4 regions of the Azonexus caeni genome follow, and region 4 is predicted to be linked to each of the others. Evidence: riboswitches for the same ligand, from Rfam matches in the RefSeq annotation. Region 4 holds a riboswitch; each other region holds the start of a gene.

What was found. A riboswitch is a leader RNA that binds a small molecule or an ion and turns the genes downstream of it on or off. The one in region 4 is predicted to bind cobalamin.
Region 1: another riboswitch for cobalamin. It lies ahead of ACLIIZ_RS04535 (TonB-dependent receptor domain-containing protein); the one in region 4 lies ahead of ACLIIZ_RS01685 (energy-coupling factor ABC transporter permease).
Region 2: another riboswitch for cobalamin. It lies ahead of bluB (5,6-dimethylbenzimidazole synthase); the one in region 4 lies ahead of ACLIIZ_RS01685 (energy-coupling factor ABC transporter permease).
Region 3: another riboswitch for cobalamin. It lies ahead of ACLIIZ_RS04520 (ribonucleoside-diphosphate reductase subunit alpha); the one in region 4 lies ahead of ACLIIZ_RS01685 (energy-coupling factor ABC transporter permease).

Annotation. Positions count from the first base shown of each region.
Region 1 is NZ_JBKJAD010000002.1:301,691-306,894, reverse strand. It holds gene ACLIIZ_RS04540 (SNF2-related protein) at 1-1,091, shown strand, start outside; gene ACLIIZ_RS04535 (TonB-dependent receptor domain-containing protein) at 1,129-2,991, opposite strand; cobalamin riboswitch at 3,094-3,299, opposite strand; gene ACLIIZ_RS04530 (sensor histidine kinase) at 3,400-5,204, shown strand, end outside.
Region 2 is NZ_JBKJAD010000027.1:42,584-47,787, reverse strand. It holds gene ACLIIZ_RS18905 (TonB-dependent receptor) at 1-711, opposite strand, end outside; gene ACLIIZ_RS18900 (RNA polymerase sigma factor) at 854-1,381, shown strand; gene ACLIIZ_RS18895 (FecR family protein) at 1,419-2,348, shown strand; cobalamin riboswitch at 2,397-2,580, shown strand; gene bluB (5,6-dimethylbenzimidazole synthase) at 2,621-3,346, shown strand; gene ACLIIZ_RS18885 (hypothetical protein) at 3,343-3,588, shown strand; gene cbiB (adenosylcobinamide-phosphate synthase CbiB) at 3,576-4,499, shown strand; gene cobD (threonine-phosphate decarboxylase CobD) at 4,492-5,204, shown strand, end outside.
Region 3 is NZ_JBKJAD010000002.1:295,608-300,811, forward strand. It holds gene ACLIIZ_RS04510 (adenosylcobinamide amidohydrolase) at 1-85, opposite strand, end outside; gene ACLIIZ_RS04515 (ABC transporter substrate-binding protein) at 144-953, opposite strand; gene ACLIIZ_RS04520 (ribonucleoside-diphosphate reductase subunit alpha) at 950-3,715, opposite strand; cobalamin riboswitch at 3,873-4,070, opposite strand; gene ACLIIZ_RS04525 (acyl-CoA synthetase) at 4,331-5,204, shown strand, end outside.
Region 4 is NZ_JBKJAD010000001.1:376,414-381,617, forward strand. It holds gene cobM (precorrin-4 C(11)-methyltransferase) at 1-571, opposite strand, end outside; gene ACLIIZ_RS01670 (energy-coupling factor ABC transporter ATP-binding protein) at 612-1,454, opposite strand; gene cbiQ (cobalt ECF transporter T component CbiQ) at 1,442-2,173, opposite strand; gene ACLIIZ_RS01680 (energy-coupling factor ABC transporter substrate-binding protein) at 2,163-2,501, opposite strand; gene ACLIIZ_RS01685 (energy-coupling factor ABC transporter permease) at 2,498-3,175, opposite strand; cobalamin riboswitch at 3,294-3,500, opposite strand; gene ACLIIZ_RS01690 (hypothetical protein) at 3,531-3,794, shown strand; gene ACLIIZ_RS01695 (hypothetical protein) at 3,772-4,779, shown strand.

The sequences.
Region 1 (5,204 bases), on a different contig from region 4:
TGCTGATCGTCTCCTACACCCTGCTGCAACTGGCCCAGGAACGTTTTGCCGGCCGTTCATGGCACACCGTCGTCGCCGACGAGGCGCAGGCGATCAAGAACGCGGCGACCAAGCGTTCGCAGGCGGTCTTCGAGCTGCCGGCCGATTTCCGCCTGGCCCTCTCGGGAACGCCGGTGGAAAACCGGCTGGCCGAACTGTGGTCGATCATGCGCTTCGCCAACCCCGGCCTGCTCGGCAGCAGCGGCCGCTTCAACGAACGCTTCGCCGGCCCCATCGAACGCAACCGCGACCGCGACGCCCAGCACGTCCTGAAACGCCTGATCGCCCCCTTCGTCCTGCGCCGCACCAAGGCGCAGGTGCTGCAGGATCTGCCGCCGCGTACCGAGTTGATCCTCTCGGTCGCTCCGGAGTCCGCCGAGGCGGCGCACTACGAAGCCTTGCGCCGGCAGGCGATCGACGAGGTCGGGACGCTCGACGCCCAGGCCGGGCAGGCGCGTTTCAACATCCTGGCGCAACTGACCCGGCTGCGCCGCGCCGCCTGCGATCCGCGCCTGGTCAGTCCGGAATTCGGCATCGTCGGCGCCAAGGTGCAGGCCTTCGCCGAACTGGCCGCCGAACTCACCGCCAACGGGCACAAGACCCTGGTCTTCAGCCAGTTCGTCGATTTCCTGCAGATCCTGCGCGCGCCGCTCGACGCCGCCGGCATCAGCTACCAGTACCTGGACGGCGCGACGCCGGCCGCCGAACGCAGCAAGCGCGTCGCCGCCTTCCAGGCCGGCGACAGCGACCTCTTCCTGATCAGCCTGAAAGCCGGCGGTTTCGGCCTCAACCTGACCGCCGCCGACTACGTGGTGATCACCGATCCCTGGTGGAATCCGGCCGCCGAGGACCAGGCGATGGGTCGCGCCCACCGCCTCGGCCAGCTACGGCCGGTGACCGTCTATCGTCTGGTCAGCAAGGGCAGCATCGAGGAACGCATCGTCGATCTGCACCACGACAAGCGGGCGCTGGCCGACAGCATCCTCGACGAGGGCGACGCCTCGACGCTGCCGTCGACGGAAGACCTGGTGGCGCTGATCCGGGGCGAGTAGGGAGCGGGGGGCGGCGGGAATCCCGCCGCCGGTTTCCTTACTTCGGGCTGTAACGCAGGCCGACGAAGGCGTTCATGCCGGGGGTGTTGTAGCCGAGCACGGTTTCGTACTTCTTGTCGAACAGGTTGTTCAGGCGGGCCTCGATCGCCAGTTCGCTGTTGATCGCGTAGCGCGCGGTCAGGTTGACCAGACCGTAGCCGCCCATGCGCCCGGTTTCGGTGTTGGTGTTGTAGCGCTTGCCGACGCCGAGCACTTCGACACCGGTTTCGAGCGGACCCCAGTTGCGGCTGACGCTGAGCATCGCCTTGTCGCGCGCGCGCCGGCCCAGTTCGAAACCGTTGCTGGTGTTCTTCGCATCCAGCCAGTCGTAGCTGGCGCGCAGGTTCCAGACGCCGAAACGACCGGCGTAGGTGAGCGTCGCGCCTTCGAGGCGGGCCTTGTCGACGTTCTCGTAGGTGCCGATCCAGGTGACCGGATCGGAAACCCAGTCGATCAGGTTGCTGACCCGGTTGTGATACCAGGTGGCGCTCAGCGCGTGCACGCCGTTGTCCCAACTCAGCCCGATCTCGCGGTTGCGCGATTTCTCCGGCTTGAGGTCGGGGTTGCCATTGCCCCAGGGCGAGGTCATGAACAACTGGTACACCGACGGCGCCTTGAAGGCGGTGCCGTAGCTGGCGTGGGCGCGCAGTTCGCGGCTCAGGCGGTAGCCGTAGGCGACGCCCCAGGTGGTTTCGCCGCCGAATTCGGAATGATCGTCGCGGCGGGCGTTGAGCTGCCAGCTATGGTCGCCGAGGTTGGCGGTCCAGCCGGCAAGGAAGGAGTCGTTGTCGACTTCCGGGCGGCTGGCGTAGCCGCTGGCCGGGCTGATTTCCTGTTCGTGGCGTTCGGCCGCCAGCAGCAGCTTGCCGAGCGGCAGCGTGATGTCGTTCTGCCAGCTCAATTGCCGGTTGCGCGTGTTCTGCCGGGTGACCACTTCGAGTGCCACCGGCCAGGCCCAGGCATCCCAGTAATACGACTTCTGCCGGTCCTCGGCTTCGCCGTACTGCAGACGGCTGGTCCAGGCATCGCTCAGACGGTTGCGGCTGAAGAGCTGCCATTGTTCGGTGGTGAAACGGGCGCGGTCGTCGTAATCGCCGGTGGCTGGCTGGTTGCCGCTGTCGTAGTGAACGACACCGTCGTTGCGCCGCCAGGTGCCGCCGATTTCGTGGCCGGCGGCGGGAATGAAGGAGAGCGCGGCGCTGCCGCCGGTGTTGCGGTAGGCGTCGTCGTCGGCATCGTGGTTGCTGGCGTGGCGCTGCGCCGAAAAACCGTCGCTGGCGCGGTGGTTGGCCTCGACGCGGAAGCGCCAGCGTTCGTCACCGCCGCTGACGCCGGCACTGGCTTCGCGGGTGTTGTCGCTGCCGTAGCCGACGAAGCCGTCGACGCGCAGGCCCGGCGCGCCGCGCCGGGTGATGATGTGGATCACGCCGCCGAGCGCGTCGGCGCCATAGAGCGTGGCCGCCGGGCCGCGCAGGATTTCGATGCGCTCGACGTCGGCGAGCGGGATGAAACGCAGCGGCGAGCCGGAGAGGTCGGCCGAGTTGATGGCGATGCCGTCGACCAGCACCTTGGTCTGGTTCGAGTTGCTGCCGCGGATGTAGAAGCTGGTCGTGGTGCCGGGGCCGCCGTTGCTTGCGGTCTGGATGCCAGGCTGCCGGGCGAGCAGCTCGGTCACGGTGTCCTGGCCGTTGCGTTCGATTTCCGCGCGGTCGATCACCGTGACGTCGGCGAGCACTTCGGCGATGCGGCTTTCCTGGCGGGTGGCGGTGACGACGACGGTGTCGAGATCGGTGGCAGCCTGGACGCTGCCGGCGAATAGCGGCAACAGCAGCGCTGCGCCGGGCTTGAGACGGATGTGCATGATTTTCCCCTGCCGGCAGGCGTCCCCGCATGCCGGTGTGTGATGAAAAGAAAGTGCACGGGGGAGATGGGCTGAATCAGCCGGCACCACCACCCCGTGGTCCTTTCGCTTGCGTCACAGGCCGGTCTCCGGGCTCGCAAGTCTTGACGCGCCGCCTTCCCGGGATCAACCCAGTGGCTCGATGGCGCGCCCGCACTTGCTTACCGTTGCGGGGGCAGCAGCGGAATTGCCTCGTTCGAGGCGCACCGCTTTCCCGTTTCACCGTCGCGAGGAATCTCGCGAGCGGCACCTGAAACGGGCGTAATTATAGCGGAGCGGGAGGCGCGACGGCGCGTGGTCGTGCGCGGCGCGCATGGCCGCGCAGCACTGAGCTATGATGCCCGTCAGAATTGATCATTCCGCGAGCCCATGCCAGCTTTTTCCGCCATCCTGCGTTCGTGCGCTGCCATTCTCGTCTTTCTCGCGGGAATGGCCGGCTTTGGCGCGCAGGCGGCGAATCCGCCGGAAGCGAGCATCCTGTTCATCAATTCCTACCATCGCGGCTATTCGTGGAGCGACGGCATCGAGGACGGTTTTCGCGAGCGCCTTGTCGCTTCCGACAGGAAGATCGAGCTTTCGGTCGAGTACCTCGACAGCCGCCGCTTCAGCTACGGCGCCCAGATCGAACCGCTGGCCCAGGCGATGGCGGTCAAGTACGCCGATTACCAGCCCGATGTGGTGGTGGTCGCTGACAATGCCGCTTTCGATTTCGCCATCCGCTATCGCGATCGTCTGTTTCCGCAGCGGCCGATCGTTTTCGGCGGGTATAACAATTTCCGCCCGGCGGTGATCGAGGGGATTGCCAACATCACCGGCGTCAATGAGGAAGTTGCCATTGGCGACACCGTGAATATGGCGCTCCGCGTGCATCCGCGTACCCGCACCCTGGCTTTCATCGTTTCCACCGGTGATGCCAGCAGCAAGCGCATTGGTGAAGTGGCCGAGGAATCCGTCTTTCCCGAATTGCGCAAACGCTACGATGTGGTCGTCCTCAAGGATGCCTCGATCGAGGAAGTCCACCAGCGTCTGGCCAAGCTGCCGGCCGACAGCCTGCTTTTTCTGAGCGGTCAGGTGAGCGACAAGAGCGGCAGCCGCAGCCTGTCGCCGGCCGAGAACGGGCGGCGGATCACCGCCGGCAGCCCGTTTCCGGCCTACACCTTCTGGGATTTCCATCTCGGTAACGGTGCTCTGGGCGGCCACATCATCCCGCCCGACGAGCAGGGACGGACGATGGCCGGGATGGCCTTGCGCGTTCTCGACGGAACGCCGGCCGACAGCATTCCGGTGGTCATGACCACGCCGACCCGGGATGTCTTCGATTACCCGGTGATGCAGCGCTTCGGCGTCAGCGAGGCCGATCTGCCGCCCGGTGCCGTGATCATCGACCGGCCGGTCTCGCTCTGGGAAAGCCATCGCTGGAAGATCGTCGGCGTGACCGGCTTGCTGCTCGTGGAAACCCTGCTGGTCGGCCTGTTGCTGCACATCGCGCGCGGCCGCCGCCGGGCGATGGCGGCGCTGACTCAGGCCAAGGAAGCGGCGGAAGTCGCCAACGTCGCCAAGAATGCCTTCCTGGCCAACATGAGCCACGAGATGCGCACGCCGCTCAACCATATCATCGGCATGCTGACGCTGTTGCGCCGCGAACCCCTGTCGGCGAAACAGTCGGAACGTCTGGAGAAGATCGACGCGGCCTGTCAGAAGCTGACCGGCAGCATCGTCGCGGTGCTCGAGCTGACCCGCCTGGAAGCCGACAAGCTCGAACTGGCGAGGCAGCCCTTCGACGGTGACGAACTGATGCGCGACGCGGTCGAGGAAATCCGGGGCGAGGCGGAGGCCAGGCAACTGGAACTGATCGTCGATGCGGCGCCGATGCCGTCCGGGCTGTTCGGCAATGTCGCCTACATCAAGCTGGCGCTGCACAACTACCTGGCCAACGCCTTGCGGTTCACTCCATCGGGCAGCATCACCGTTCGCAGCAGCGTGCTGGCGCAGGAGGCGGAGACGGTGCTGGTGCGTTTCGCGGTCGAGGATACCGGGATCGGCATCGCAGAAGCCGACCAGCAGCGCCTGTTCAAGGTCTTCGAGCAGGTCGACAACTCGTCGACGCGCCAGTACGGCGGGCTCGGCGCCGGTCTGGCGATCACCCGCAAGATCGCCCGGCTGATGGGTGGCGA
Region 2 (5,204 bases), on a different contig from region 4:
GCCGCCCACCGCGCTCGGTCCGTAAAGCGCGGAAGCCGGCCCCCGGACGATTTCGACCCTTTCCAGATCCTGCAGGTCGAGCACCTGGATACCCTGATGAATGCCCGCGACCGGCGACTCGATCGGCATCCCGTCGATAAGTATCTGGCTGGTCGACCCACCGAAGGAACCACCGACACCGCGCAGGGTAATCCTCGGCAGGGAGGCAGGCGAACCGTAACCGGCAACATCCACCCCCTCGACATTACGCAACAGGTCCAGCGGACTCTGCACCTGCTGGGTGGCAATGTCCTTGCGTCCGACCACGGTCACGCTGGCCGGTACATCCTCGACCCAGCGCTCGGTCCGTGTCGCCGTGACCACCATTTCCGGCAGCACCTTTTCGCTGTGCCCGGCGCGCACGATGACGTAGCTGCTGTCGCCATCCTTGCGGAACTCCAGCCCGGTGCCGGCGAGCAGGCGGCGCAGGGCTTCTTCCAGGCGCATGTCGCCTTTGACTGCGCTGGCCTGGAGCGTGCCGACGACATCGCTGGCGTGGGCGATCTGCACGCCGGCCAGGCTGGCCAGGGCGCGCAATGCGCTGCCTAGCGGCTGGGCGGCAACGTCGACCGGAACGGCGAAGACGGCGCTGCTCTGGAAGGCCAGGAACAAGGCCGTGGCGATGGTGCTGAGAAGAGGCCGGCGCTCGCCGGCGAAGGCTTTTTGAAACACGTGATTTCCCCCTTGGTTGTCTGGCGATGCGCTCGCCTCTCCCCACCAAGACGGATGAATTTGCCCTCTCCCTACCTCTGCCGGGCCAAACGCGACAATATGCCGCATGGAGTGGGGCGGCATCGCCGATTAGCATGCGGCCATGAATGCCACCACTTGTCCGCCTACCGAGCCGCTGGTACTTGATCTCTATCGCAGGCATTTCGACGAGTTGCGGCATTTTCTCGGGCGCCGGCTCGACTGTCCGGAGGCCGGCCGCGATGCCGCGCAGGAAATCTTCCTGCGCCTGCTGATCAATCCGCCGGCTGTCGACATCCGCAATCCGCGCGCCTTCCTGCTCCGCTCGGCACGCAACTTCCTCATCGACCTCGGCCGCGCCGCCCAGAGCCGGCCGCAACTGGTGGTGGTCGATGAGACGGACCCCGGCCTGGTCGACCCGCTCGCCGACCCCGCCCGCATCGTCATGGCCCGCCAGCAATTGCGCCTGCTCGCGACGGGTATCGAAGCACTGCCGGCCAAATGCCGCGAAGTCTTCTTCCTGCATCGCTTCGATACCCTGACGCAAGGCGAGATTGCCGGCCGGCTGGGCATTTCCGCCAAGATGGTGGAAAAACACCTGGCCAACGCCATGCTCCACCTGCGCCGGCTGTGGGCGAAGCATTCGGCCTGAATTGACTGCCCCCGCCCCGCTGCCGACAATGCGGCGCATGTCACCCACCGCCGCCACCTCTACCCCGGAACAGGTGCAGGAAGCCGCCGCCCTGTGGTTTGCCCGCCTGCGTGGCGATGAGGTAGCCGCCAGCACGCGCGCGGAATTCGCCGCCTGGCTGGCGGCCGACCCGGCACACGCCGAGGAATACTCGCTGCTGGAACAACTCTGGGATAACGCCGCCCGCCTGCAAACGCGCCCGCGCAAGTCCGGCCGCGCGCTGGCGACGGCTGCCCTGGCCGCGGCGGCACTGTTCCTCGGCTGGTTCAACCTTGCGCCGCCGACCGACACCCTGCTGAGCACCGTCGCCGGTGAACGGCGGCATGTGCAGCTCGACGACGGCAGCGAGCTCGATCTGGCACCGCAGACGCAGGTTAGCGTGCGTTTCGGCAAGGGGCAGCGGCAGCTCGAACTGGCGCAGGGCAGCATCGCCATCAGCGTCGCCGCCGATGCGCAACGGCCGTTCGAGGTCCTGGCGGGCAGCAGCCGGATTCGCGACATCGGCACCCGTTTCACCGTGGACCGCCGCGCCAACGAATTGCGCGTCGGCGTTGCCGAAGGCATGGTCGAAGTCAGCCCCGGCGATGCGCAACAGACCAGGCAGATACTGCGGGCCGGCGAAGCGCTGACTATCGTCGATGGAGAAATCCGCCCGGTTCTGGCCGTCGACCGCAACAATTTGCTGGCGTGGACCAAGGGCCAGCTGATTTTCGAGGAAGCACCGTTGAGCGAAGTCGTCGCGGCGCTCAACCGCTTCCGCAAGACGCCCATTGTGCTCGGCGACCCGCAGGCCGGCCGCCAACGCATCAGCGGTGTCTTCCTCATCGCTGACGAAGCGACCGCGCCGCTGGCGCTGGCGCGGATTGCAGGGTTGCGCTTCGAGACGCAGGACGGCAGACTCCTCGCCCGCCGCGCCGAAACGCATTGAACGCCCGTTCGGCTTCCCTTGCTTCTGCCCGGCCCCTCGCTTAGCATCCCCGCCTTGAAGTCTCCGGGTGCCTTCCGGCTTTGCCGGCAGGAGAATCGGGAAGGCGGTGCGAATCCGCCACGTGCCCAGCGCTGTAAGGATGACGGGCGATGCACAGGCCACTGCCGCGGCGGGAAGGCGCATCGTGCGGGGGAATCCGAGTCAGAAGACCGGCCGGGAGACGTAACACGGCGCCGTGGACGGGCGCCTTCGCGTTTCCAGAAGGGGAATCCATGGAAAACCAGCTCGCTTTTTCCGACGCCGAACGGGCCGCCGTCTATCGTGCCATCTTCAACCGCCGCGACGTGCGCGGCCAGTTCCTGCCCGACCCGGTCGCCGACGAGCAACTCGCGCGCATCCTGCTGGCGGCGCATCACGCGCCTTCGGTCGGCTTCATGCAGCCATGGAATTTCCTGGTCGTCCGCTCGGCGGACGTGAAGCAGCGGGTACATGACATCTTCCGCGCAGCCAACGCCGAGGCCGAACGAATGTTCCCCGACGAGAAGCGCGAGATCTACAGCAAGCTCAAGCTGCAGGGCATCCTCGACGCACCGATCAACCTGTGCATCACCTGCGACCGCTCGCGCAGCGGCCCGGTGGTGCTCGGCCGCACCCACATGCCGACCATGGACCTCTATTCCAGCGTATGCGCCGTGCAGAACCTGTGGCTGGCCGCCCGCGCCGAGGGGCTGGGCGTCGGCTGGGTCAGCATCTTCCACGAGAAGGCGCTGCAGGACGCGCTCGGCATTCCGCAGCACATCGTGCCGATTGCCTACCTGTGCATTGGCCACGTCAGCCATTTCAAGGACCGCCCGGAACTGGAAAGTGCCGGCTGGCTGCCGCGCCTGCCGGTCGAGGAACTGGTCTTCCACGAACAATGGGGGACGCGCGATTTACCGGAAAATGCCGGATTGACCGCCGCCCTGTCGGCGCTCGCCGCGGCGGAGCGTGGCGCATGAATGGCACTTTCCCGGCCGACCAGCGCGCCGCGCTGCTCGCCCTCCCCGGCGTCGGGCCGACGGTGATCCGCCGCCTCGAAGAGGCCGGCTACGCGCCGCTCGCCCGCCTGGCCGGCGAGGAAACCGCCGTCGTCACGCTGCACATCGCCCGCATGATCGGCTCGACCTGCTGGCACAACAGTCCACAAGCGCGCGCGGCGATCGACGCCGCCATCGCCCTGGCCCGCCAATGGCCGAACTGAACCTGCTCGCCGGCCCCTACGCCATGCCGCTGGCAGCGCTCGCCGCGGTGCTGCTCGACCGCCTGTTCGGCGAAGTGCGACGCTTTCACCCGCTGGTCGGCTTCGGCACGCTGGCGGCGGCGATCGAAAGACGGCTGAACCGGCGCACGATTGCCGGCGGTGTCCTCGGCTGGGCGCTGGCGGTGCTGCCCTGGGTGGTGCTGGCGCTGGCCTTGCGGCCATTGGCACCGTTCGCGGTCGACGTGCTGCTGCTCTATTTTTCGCTCGGCGCGCGCAGCCTGTGCGAGCACGCCGAAGCGGTCGCCCGGCCGCTGCGCGAGGGGCGGCTCGACGAAGCGCGGCAGCGCGTCGGCTGGATCGTTTCCCGCGATACCGCAACACTCGACGAGTCCGGCGTCGCCAAGGCCGGCGTCGAATCGGTGCTGGAAAACGGCAACGACGCGATCTTCGGCGCGCTGTTCTGGTTCGCCCTGCTCGGCGGCCCCGGCGCCCTGCTTTTCCGGCTGGCCAACACGCTCGACGCGATGTGGGGCTACCGCACCGAACGCTACAACCTGTACGGCCGCTGGGCCGCCCGCTGTGACGACGCGCTCAACTGGCTGCCGGCCCGACTGACCGCGCTGAGCTACGCCCTGCTCGGCCGCTGGCGCGACGCGCTCACTTGCTGGCGCGCCCAGGCGCCCGGCTGGGAGAGCCCGAACGCCGGCCCGGTGATGGCGGCGGGCGCCGGCAGCCTCGGTGTGCAATGCGGCGGCGCCGCCATCTACCACGGCCGCGAGGAAATCCGCCCGCCGCTCGGCCGCGGCCCGGCACCGGTCGCCGCCGACCTCGGCCGGGCGATCACGCTGATCCGGCGCAGCCTGTGGCTGTGGCTGGCTGTCCTTTTCCTGATCGGAGCCCTGCATGCTTGACCATGGCGGCCGCCTGCGCGAAGCCGCGGCCCACTACGACATCCCGCTCGCCGACTGGCTCGACCTGTCCACCGGCATCAACCCGCAGGGCTGGCCGGTGCCGCCGCTGCCGGCGGCAGCCTGGCAGCGCCTGCCGGAAGACAACGACGGCCTGGAGGCCGCCGCTGCCGCCTACTACGGCAACGCCAACCTGCTGCCGGTGGCCGGTTCGCAGCCCGCCATCCAGTGGCTGCCGGCGCTGTTACCGCGCGCCGCGGTGGCCTGCATCGCGCCGCTCTACAACGAACATCCGCAGGCTTGGCAGCGCGCCGGCCACAAGCTGCGCTTCCTGCAGAACGCGACGCTGCCGCGCGCGCTGGCGGCGGCAACCCCTTACGTGCTGCTGTGCAACCCGAACAACCCGACCGCCGACCGCCATCCGCGTGAGCTGGCGGTCGACGCCGCGGCGCAGCTGAAAAAGCGCGGCGGCTGGCTGATCGTCGACGAGGCGTTCGTCGACGCCACACCCGAGCATAGCCTGACGCCGCTGGCCGGCACGGCGGACGCCCCTAACCTGATCGTGTTCCGCTCGCTGGGCAAGTTCTTCGGCCTGGCCGGACTGCGCGTCGGCTTCCTGTTCGCTGCCCCCGAGCTGCTGGCGAAGCTGGCCGAGGCGATCGGCCCATGGAGCATCGCCGGCCCGTCGCGGGCGGCGGCAATGCTGGC
Region 3 (5,204 bases), on a different contig from region 4:
CCGGCACGATGGCGGGCCGCGCCAGCAGCAGGAGCGGGAGCAGGAGCGGCGCCGAACGCAGCAAAAGGGCGAGCAAAGGTTTCATTGCAATCTCTCGTGATACGAAAAGGCGGCAAGCTTAACCCTGGAAACCAGCTTCGACCTCAAGCGCCGAACTCGGCCATCGTCCGGCGCAGCTCTTCCAGCCCCTTGAGCAGTTCCGGGCCGGGATGGGTGAAGTGCTCGCCGGTGAGCGGCAGGATGGGGATGCCGGGTTTGGCGATGGCCGGGTTGCAACTGCCTGCCTTGTGGTCCTGCAGCGCAAAGAGCAGATCGGGCCGCCGCTCGCTGATCCACGCCGCGACATCGCCCTGCGGCGTCCGCGGATTGAAATTGCGTATCTGCTCGTGATCGGCCACGACGTCGAAGCCGGCGGCGGAAAACACCTCGAACAGCGTGCTGCCGCGCCCGAAGGAATACGGCGCCTCGCCGCAGGCGGACAGGATCAGCACCCGGCGCTGGCGGCCATCGACCCGCGCCGCGGCCTGCCGCCAGTCGCGGGAAAACTGCGCGACGCGGCGCTCGATGTCGGCCACCCCGGCCGCTTGTCCGACCTCGCGCAACATGGCCTCGACCCCCGCCATGCCACGAAAACCGCCCACCCGAACGGCCCGCGCGCCGGGCGGCGTGGCCGACTCGACGGTTGCCTCGGCGGTCCATTCGGAATAGATGACGACATCGGGCTCCAGATCGGCCATCGCCGCGGCGTCCGGGTCCTTGACGCCGCCGGTATGCGCGAGCGGCAGCCGGTCGTAACGGCTGACGCCGACGATGCAATCACCCCGCCCCAGCCAGTCCAGCGCCCGGCTGATGTAGGGCGACTGGCTGATGATGCGCGGACAATCGGCCGCCTGGGCGAAGTTGGCGAGCAGCGCCAGGGCGAGGGGTAGCCAGGTTTTGAGGGGGGAGTTCATTGGCAGGCCTCGCAAGTCGGATCATCGATGGCGCAGAACTTCGGCGCCTCTTCCTGCACCACGGCATCGTCGCGTCCGCCGGCCTTTTCCGCCTGGCTGGCGCCCAGCGTGCGCAGGTAGTAGGTGGTTTTCAGGCCGCGCTTCCACGCCAGTTTGTAGATTTCGTCGAGCTTCTTGCCCGAGGGCAGCGCCAGGTAGAGGTTGAGCGATTGCGCCTGGTCGATCCATTTCTGGCGGCGGGCGGCGGCTTCGATCAGCCACACCGGGTCGATCTCGAAGGCGGTGGCGTAGCGCGCTTTCAGCTCGTCGGGCACGCGGTCGATGCGGGCGAGCGAGCCGTCGAAGTACTTGAGGTCGGCGACCATCACTTCGTCCCACAGGTCGAGTGCCTTGAGGTCACGCACCAGCGCTTCGTTGACCACGGTGAATTCGCCGGAAAGGTTGGATTTGACGTAGAGGTTCTGGTAGGCCGGCTCGATGCTGGCCGAGACGCCGACGATGTTGGAGATGGTCGCGGTTGGCGCAATGGCGACGCAGTTGGAGTTGCGCATGCCGTGGCGGGCGATGCGCTGCTTGAGCGCGTCCCAGTCGAGGTGGCTGCCACGATTGAGTTCAACGGCCTCGCCGCGCCCGGCTTCGAGCAGCGCGATGCTTTCGTGCGGCAGGATGCCGCGCTCCCACAGGCTGCCGGTGAAGCTGGAGTAGCGGCCGCGCTCCTTTGCCAGTTCGGTCGACGCCCAGTAGGCTTGGTAGCAGACGGCTTCCATGCTGCGGTCGGCGAATTCGACGGCTTGCGGCGAGGCGTAGGCGATACCCAACTGGTACAGGCAATCGGCAAAGCCCATGATGCCCATGCCGACCGGGCGGTGGCGCAGGTTGGCGTTGCGCGCCTTGGGCGTCGCGTAGAAATTGATGTCGACGACGTTGTCGAGCATGCGCATGGCGGTGCTCACGGTGCGGGCCAGTTTTTCCTGATCCAGCGCGCCATCCTTCAGGTGCGCCAGCAGATTGACCGAGCCGAGGTTGCACACCGCCGTTTCCGAATCCGAGGTGTTCAGCGTGATTTCGGTGCACAGGTTGCTGGAATGGACGACGCCGACGTGCTGCTGCGGCGAGCGCAGGTTGCAGGCGTCCTTGAAGGTGATCCACGGGTGCCCGGTCTCGAACAGCATGGTCAGCATCTTGCGCCACAGCTGCACGGCGGGAATCTTCTTGTGCAGCTTCAACTGGCCGGCGGCGGCCTTGGCTTCGTAGGCTTCATACGCCTCGACGAAAGCACGGCCGGACTTTTCGTGCAGGTCGGGCGTATCAACCGGCGAGAACAGCGTCCACTCGCCACCGGCGATCACCCGCTGCATGAACAGGTCGGGAATCCAGTTGGCGGTGTTCATGTCGTGCGTACGGCGGCGCTCGTCGCCGGTGTTCTTGCGCAGTTCGAGGAATTCCTCGATGTCGAGGTGCCAGGTTTCCAGGTAGGCGCAGACGGCGCCCTTGCGCTTGCCGCCCTGGTTCACGGCGACCGCCGTGTCGTTGACCACCTTGAGGAAGGGAATCACGCCCTGACTCTGGCCGTTGGTGCCCTTGATGCGGCTGCCCAGCGCGCGCACCGGCGTCCAGTCGTTGCCCAGGCCGCCGGCGTACTTCTGCAGCAGCGCGTTTTCCTTGATCGACTGGTAGATGCCGTCGAGGTCGTCGGCCACCGTCGTCAGGTAGCAGGACGACAGTTGCGAATGCAGGGTGCCGCTGTTGAACAGGGTCGGCGTCGAGCACATGAAGTCAAAGCGGGAAATCAGATCGTAGAACTCGATGGCGCGCGTTTCGCGGTCGATTTCGTTCAAGGCCAGGCCCATCGCCACGCGCATGAAGAAGAGCTGCGGCGTTTCGATGCGCCGGCCCTCTGTATGCAGGAAATAGCGGTCGTAAAGGGTTTGCAGGCCGAGGTAGCCGAACAGCTGGTTGCGCTCGGGCTTGAGCGCGGCGGCCAGGCGCTCCAGGTCGTAGTCGGCCAGGCGCGGGTCGAGCAGTTCGGCGGCGATGCCGCGGGCGATGAATTTCGGGAAATAGTCGGCGTCGACCGCGGGATTTTGCGCCGCCTCGGCGCCGACCGCCTCTTCGTTCAGACTGGCCAGCAGCAGGCGGGCGGTGGCGTAGTCGTAGCCCGGTTCGCGCTCGATCAGCGTGCGCGCGGCGAGGATCAGCGCCTGCTGGACGTCGGCCAGGGCGACGCCGTCGTAGAGGTTGCGCAAGGCGTGGTCGAGGATGCTGCGCGCCGACACCTGCTCGCCCAGCCCGGCGCAGGCGGCCTCGCAGCGACGCAGCAGCGCCGCCACGTCGAGCGGCCGGCGTTCGCCATCGACCGTCACATGCAGTTGCGGCACGCCCTGCACTTCCGCCAGCGTGGCACGCTCGGCAGAACGCCGCTCGCGGTAGAGCACGTAGGCGCGGGCGACGTCGTGTTCGCCGGAGCGCATCAGCGCCAGCTCGACCTGGTCCTGGATGTCCTCGATATGCACCGTGCCGCCGTCCGGCAGACGGCGGGTCAGCGAGCGGACGACGGCCTCGGTGAGCTGGGCGACGACTTCGCGCACCCGCGACGAGACGGCGCTCTGGCTGCCCTCGACGGCGAGAAAGGCCTTGGTCATGGCCACCGAGATCTTCTCGGCGTTGAAGCCGACGACGGCGCCGTTGCGGCGAATGACCTGGAGGGCCGCCGTGCTGTGGGCGGAAAGATCGGAAAGACGGGCTAGGACGTTGGCGGACAAGGCGATTCTCCGGCATGGGGGGCGGAGAACCGGGACAGCGTGCGCCGGGCAAGACGAACGCCGCCGCGGGCAAAACCCGTTGCGACCTGCGACTCACGAACGAAAACCGGCTGCGACACGCTCATACCTTTCGCCAGGGACACCCCGCCCCATCGTTGGTTGGAAGGACGTTACGGCAGGTCTCCTGGCTCTCGGCTCAACGCTTTCCACCGCCTTCCCGGTACGAAACCAGTGGCAAAGATGGGTGGAACGCTCGCCGATGACAGTTGCGGGGGCAGCCCCGGATTCAAGGTCACAGACCTTTCACCGGATTCCCTTTTGATCCCTTGCGGGAACCGTCAACGCGGCGAAGTCTAGCTTCGCGTCATTGCCGCGTCAAGGCGCGGACACCATATTTAGTGCCCAGCAGAGCAATTTCAACTAACTGTAGTAAGCAAACCTCAAGCAGGCACAGACCGGAATATCGCGTAATTCAATTCGCAATAGTTAACTGAAACAATCCGTTGTTTATTAAACGAATTTTTGCATTGCAACAATCAGCAGGCTTCCGTTATAAATTGCGCTTTACTAATTATTAATTTTTGCCAACCCATCAACACACGCAGGAGACAGCACGTGACCAACCCGTACGCCAACGGCCTCGACAAGAATCCGGCCAACTACGTCCCGCTTTCCCCCCTCACCTTCCTCGAACGCTCCGCCTTCATCTACCCGAAGCGGATCTCGGTGATCCAGGGCGAGCAGCGCTACACCTGGAAGGACAGCTACGCGCGCTGCCGCCAGCTCGCCTCGGCGCTGCAGCAACGCGGCATCGGCAAGGGCGACACGGTGGCGGCGATGCTGCCCAACAGCAACGCCATGTTCGAATGCCATTTCGGCGTGCCGATGAGCGGCGCCGTGCTCAACACGCTGAACACCCGCCTCGACGCCGAAGCCATCGCCTTCATGCTGACCCACGGCGAAGCCAAGGTGCTGATCACCGACCCGGAATTCTCGGCCGTCATCAAGGACGCCCTGGCCCTGCTCGAAGGGCCGAAGCCGCTGGTCATCGACAGCCTCGACCCCGAGTTCACCGGCGGTGAAGCGCTCGGCGAAATCGACTACGAAACCTTCATCGACAACGGCGACCCGGAATTCGCCTGGGAACTGCCGGCCGACGAATGGGACCCGATCACCCTCAACTACACCTCGGGTACCACCGGCAACCCGAAGGGCGTCGTCTATCACCACCGCGGCGCCTACCTGAACGCCGCTTCCAACATCATCTCCTGGGGCATGCCGCCGCACTCGGTCTATCTGTGGACGCTGCCGATGTTCCACTGCAACGGCTGGTGCTTCCCGTGGACACTGGCCGCCAACGCCGGCACCAACGTCTGCCTGCGCAAGGTCGATCCGACGCTGATCTTCGGCCTGATCAAGGAACACAAGGTGACCCACATGTGCGGCGCACCGATCGTCTACGGCATGCTGATCAACGCCCCGGCCGAGC
Region 4 (5,204 bases):
CCAGGATCGGCGCATCCTCGGCCCAGCCGGCGGCGCGCAACGCGTCCTGCACCTTGTGCAGCAGGGTGATCGACAGGTAGATGCACAGCGTCGTCTGGTGTGCGGCCAGGGCTTCAAGTTCTTCGCCCGGCGGCATCGGCGTGCGCCCGGCAACGCGGGTGAGGATCACCGTCTGCGTCACTTCCGGCAGGGTCAGCGTTTCGCCGGCCGCCGCCATCGAGGCCATCGCCGACGAGACGCCGGGCACCACCGCCCAGGCTATGCCGGCGGCGGTGAGCGGGCGGGTCATCTCGATCAGCGCGCCGTAGAGGCCGGGGTCGCCGGTTTGCAGGCGGACCACGGTTGCATGCCGGGCGGCGGCGGCGAGCAGCCAGTCGGTCATCTCTTCGAGCGTCATGTCCTTGGAGTCGCGAATCTCGCAGCCGGCCGGCGCGTACAGCGTCGCCGCCTGATCGACCAGCGAACCGGCGAAGAGCACGGCGCCGGCCTGTTCGAGCAGCTTGCGCCCCTTGACGGTGATCAGGTCGGGATCGCCGGGGCCGGCGCCGACAAACCAGATCTTGCCGCTCATCGGCAAAATCCCACGGTCAACCGCCAAAATCGGCAAAATTTCATCGAGCTTCCTCCAGGGAAAGTTGCGCCAGCAGCGCATCCAGGCTGCGGGCCGGTGCGCCGGCGGCGATGCCGCGCGCGGCCAGCGCGCCTTGCAGCGCGACCACCGCCGGCAGCGGCTGCCCGGCCTGTTTCAGCGCCGCGGCCTGCGCCGGCAGTTCGGCGGCGGCGAAGGCCGCGAGGCAGCGGCCGGCGGCGAGCAAATGGATGTCGTCGGCCCAGCGATAGGCGAAATCGACGTCGTGCGTGGACAGCACGATGGTGATGCCCTGCCCCGCCAGGCGGTCGAGCACGGCCAGCAGTTCGTGCTGCATGGCGGCGTCGAGTCCGGCCATCGGCTCGTCGAGCAGCAGCACGTCCGGCTGCATGGCGAGCACGCCGGCAATGCACACCCGCTTTTTCTGGCCGAAGCTGAGGTGATGCACCGGGCGATTGGCGTGTTCGGCCATGCCGACCGCCGCCAGCGCCTCGTCGACGCGCCCGCGCACCGTCGCCTCGTCGAGGCCGAGATTGAGCGGGCCGAAGGAGACGTCCTCGACGACGCTGGCCGAAAACAACTGCCGGTCCGGGTTCTGGAAAACCAGCCCGACCCGCCGGCGCAAGGCGGCCAGCCCGGCGCGGCTCATGTCGAGCGGCGCGCCGGCAAAACGCAGGCTGCCGGCGCTCGGTTGCAGCAGGCCGTTGCAATGCATGAGCAAGGTGGTCTTGCCGGAACCATTGGCGCCGAGCAGCGCATTGCGGCTGCCACGGCGGATGGCCAGCGAACAGCCGTCGAGGCCGAGGCTGCCGTCGGCGTAGCGGTGGCTGAGCGAGATGGCTTCGAGCAGCATCAGGATGGCCACCGCGCCAGCATCAGCAGCCCGCCGCCGGCCAGCACGGCGAGCGCAGTGTCGCGCCCGGCGTGGGCGAATTGCGGCGTCAGGAAGCGCAGGCTGCCGTCGCCGTTGCGCGCCAGCGCCGCCAGATGCAGGGCCAGCGCGCGCTGCCAGACCTGCAGCGCCAGATTGGCCGTGAGTTGCCCAAGCGAGCGCAGGCTGTGGCGCAGCGTCGCATCGCCCAGGCGCGCCTGCTGCGCCGTGCGCACCTCATGCACGGCTTGCGAGAAAACGAAGAGCATGCGGTAGCAGAGCACCATCAGGTCGAGCAGCACGGCCGGGCAACGCAGGCGGCGCAGCAGCGCGATCAGGTCGGACAGCGGCGTCGTCAGCACCAGCCCGAGCAAAGCCGCCAGCGCGGCGAGCGAGCGGCCGGCCAGCGCGGCGACCTGCGGCCAGGCTTCCGGCGCCCAGCGCCAGCCGCTGTCGGGATCGACCGCCACCAGCAGCCCGACGCAGGACAAACCAAGAAAACCCACCGCCGGCGCCGCAACGCGCAGGTAAAGGCCCGCCGGCACGCCGGCACCGACGCAGGTCAGCACGGCGGAACACAGGGCCAGGCGCAGCGCCGCGCCCGGCGACACCGCGGCAAAGGCCGCCAGCAACCCGGCCAGCGCGAACGCCGCCTTGGCCGCCGGGCTGACGCCACGCCAGCGGTTGGCGTAGGCCGCCTGCTCAATCAGCATGCGGCGCCTGCTCCCGCGTTTCGCCCTGTTTGCGCAGCTTGTCGCGGGTCACCGCGCAACCCAGCCAGTAACCGATAACGCCGGCCCCCAGCGCCGCCTGCAAGGCGAACAACAGCGAGGCGATCTCGCCGCTGGCCGGCTCCAGCAGCGGCTCGAACCAGCGCTGGTAACCCGGCGCGACGGCAGCGATGGCCTGCTGCGCCTTGTCGTCGGCGCCGCCAAACCGCTCGCCGTCGGCGCCGCCGATGCCCAGATAAGGCACCAGCCACAGCGGCAGCACGGTCAACAGCACAACGGCGGCCAAAATCAACAGATTCTGCTTCTTCATGCCTTGCCCCCGTTTCCGGCAAACAGCGGCAAGCCTTGCAGTTCCTGAGCGTTGAAGCGGGTCAGGGTATTGACCACGAGCACCGTCAGCAGCCCTTCGCTGATCGCCAGCGGAATCTGCGTGATCGCGAAGATGCCGCCGAACTTGAGCAAGGAAGCGGCAAAACCGCCGGCCGGATCGGGAAAGGCCCAGGCCAACTGGATGGCAGTGGTCAGATAGGTGGCGAGATCACCGAGGCAGGCGGCGGCGAACACGCAGACGGCGAGCGACAGGCCGCAGCGGCGACCGAGGCGGAACAATCCAAAGGCGACGAAAGGCCCGACGATGGCCATCGAGAAGACGTTGGCGCCCAGCGTCGTCAGCCCGCCATGCGCCAGCAGCAGCGCCTGGAACAACAGGACGACGAAACCGACCGGCACCATCGCCAGCGGCCCGAACAACAGCGCGCCGAGCCCGACGCCGGTCGGATGCGAGCAACTACCGGTGACCGACGGCAGCTTGAGCGCGGAGAGGACAAAAGCAAAGGCGGCGGCAACGCCGAGCAACATGCGCTGCTCCGGCTGCGCCTGCAATTGCCGGCGCACCGAATGCACGCCCCAGGCAAGAAACGGCGCCGACGCCAGCGACCAGCCGATGGCATGGTCCACCGGCAAAAAACCTTCCATGATGTGCATGACTTCCTCCCCGAAGCGATGAAACCCCCGGGGAAAATCAGCACGAATCGGAGAAAGTCAGGGCGTGCCCAGCACGCGCGCATCTGTCTCAGAACCGCTCCCATCACCCCGGAGAATGGCACTACCTGGCTCAAAGGTCGGTCTTCTGGCTCGCCGTCATCCTTCCCTGCACCTTCCCGTGTGCGAACACACAGTGGCAAAAACAGGGTCGTCAGGCCTACAGCAGCGGGGGCTGCGCCGGAATTGCCACACGAGGTGACGCACCGGCTTCCCGTTTAAACCCGATCCGCAATGCGAAACGGGTACCTAAAAGCGGAGGCGATTCTAACACCGGCATCCTGCAGAAGGAAACCGCATGCCGGGAAACGCCGGTCTGCCAGCCTGTTTCGGGGAAGCGGGGGCGGGCTCGGTGGCGATTGAAGTAGAGATGGTCTCTATGATTGAGAAAAGCCTAGGCCGGAGCGAAGTGAGGAGATTGATCCCAGCAGAGCAATGCAAAGTGATGTCAAAAAACGAACGAATGATGTATTCATGTTGCGTCAAAGCTGAAAAACCTACAACATTTGTTCTGATCATCAATACAAACGAGGTTATGCATGTATTCAAGAGACGAGCGTGACGCATCAATGATGGAATTGGTTGTAAACGTACGAGCTCGCTCGCGCTCAAAAGAGCTAGCGACCTTTCCTTTTACACCGCCAACAATGGAGTTACTTGCAAACGACTGCGTCGATTTTCAATTAAATGCAAAACGCCCTCTCGTACGTACATACAAAAAAGGAAAAGTCGCGACATACCTTCTCGATGCAAAAATTCAAACCGTTTCGGGGAAGGTCTATCTGTTCTTGCTTTTGGCTATTTCCGACCAGCGCCGCCCAGACGAAGTTCTTTCCGACCCTCTTGCTAATGAACCTGCGGTGCCACGTAGAATTATCGAAAAGAATAACGGCGAGGGAAGTGAACATTCATGCCATATCGCAATTTCCATCATGCCTAGAGAAAAAAATGGAAATCAATATTTGGCAGCCGTCGAGTCTATTCCTCACGTGGGATTGTATTTCATCAATTCGTATATCCGTCACCTTTTTAAATTCATCTCGATTTCGAATCGTTACAGTCGGAACGACCCTTCAGGGGAAATAAATGATGGAAAATACAAAACAGTTAATGTTTTCGCAACTACAAATCTAAACGGAGTTCCGTCAGATGATCTCTTGCGTGACTTAAAGAAAGGTATATTGGGCGAGATTGAATTATCAAAAGAGGAGTCAGCGGTTAAGGGGTTTGATCAAAACGAATTCACCGTTCCCAAAAAAACCAAGTTGCTTCTTACCCCGACAGGGAAAGGGCTAAATGGTAAAGTCTTTGATGTTGTTAAGACAGTCTGTAGCACAGGAGCATTGAAAAAATATTCTGTTGCCAAGTTTACTTGGACTGGTTTAGAGGGGCAGCGCTCTTCCGCAAAATTTGACTGCGAAACAAACAGCGTTCTTACAGAAAAATACATAAAACGTAATACATTTAACTTGCCTAACCCTTTGCCATCCTCCTGCGAAAAACTTGACGATCAATTCTGTAATCTTTTGGCGTATTGGGCTCGATAATGCTAGTTCACCAACTTTTGCGACCTTGGGCATATTTAAGCATACATGGGCAAAAAAAATGGTTCTTTGATTGGGTGGTGCCAGCAATCATTACAACGGCATTTATGTGTATATTTTTTATAACAAAAGGAAAGCTGAATTTTTATTACCAAAATGGCGTAGTGGCCTCTATAACCGCCTTTGTTCAAAATTTGCCCGGATTCTTTATAGCCGCACTAGCCGCGGTAGCGACATTCAACAGAGCGGACCTAGACAAAAAAATTCCGGACCCTCCTTTAATGCTACCCGTTATTAACCGAGGGATGAGAAGTTTGGTAACGCTAACCAGGCGACGCTTTTTAAGCGCAATGTTTTCATTTCTTACGGCTCAGAGTATCGTCATAACATTGCTCGGTATAACTTACATACAAGCCGCACCCGTTTTG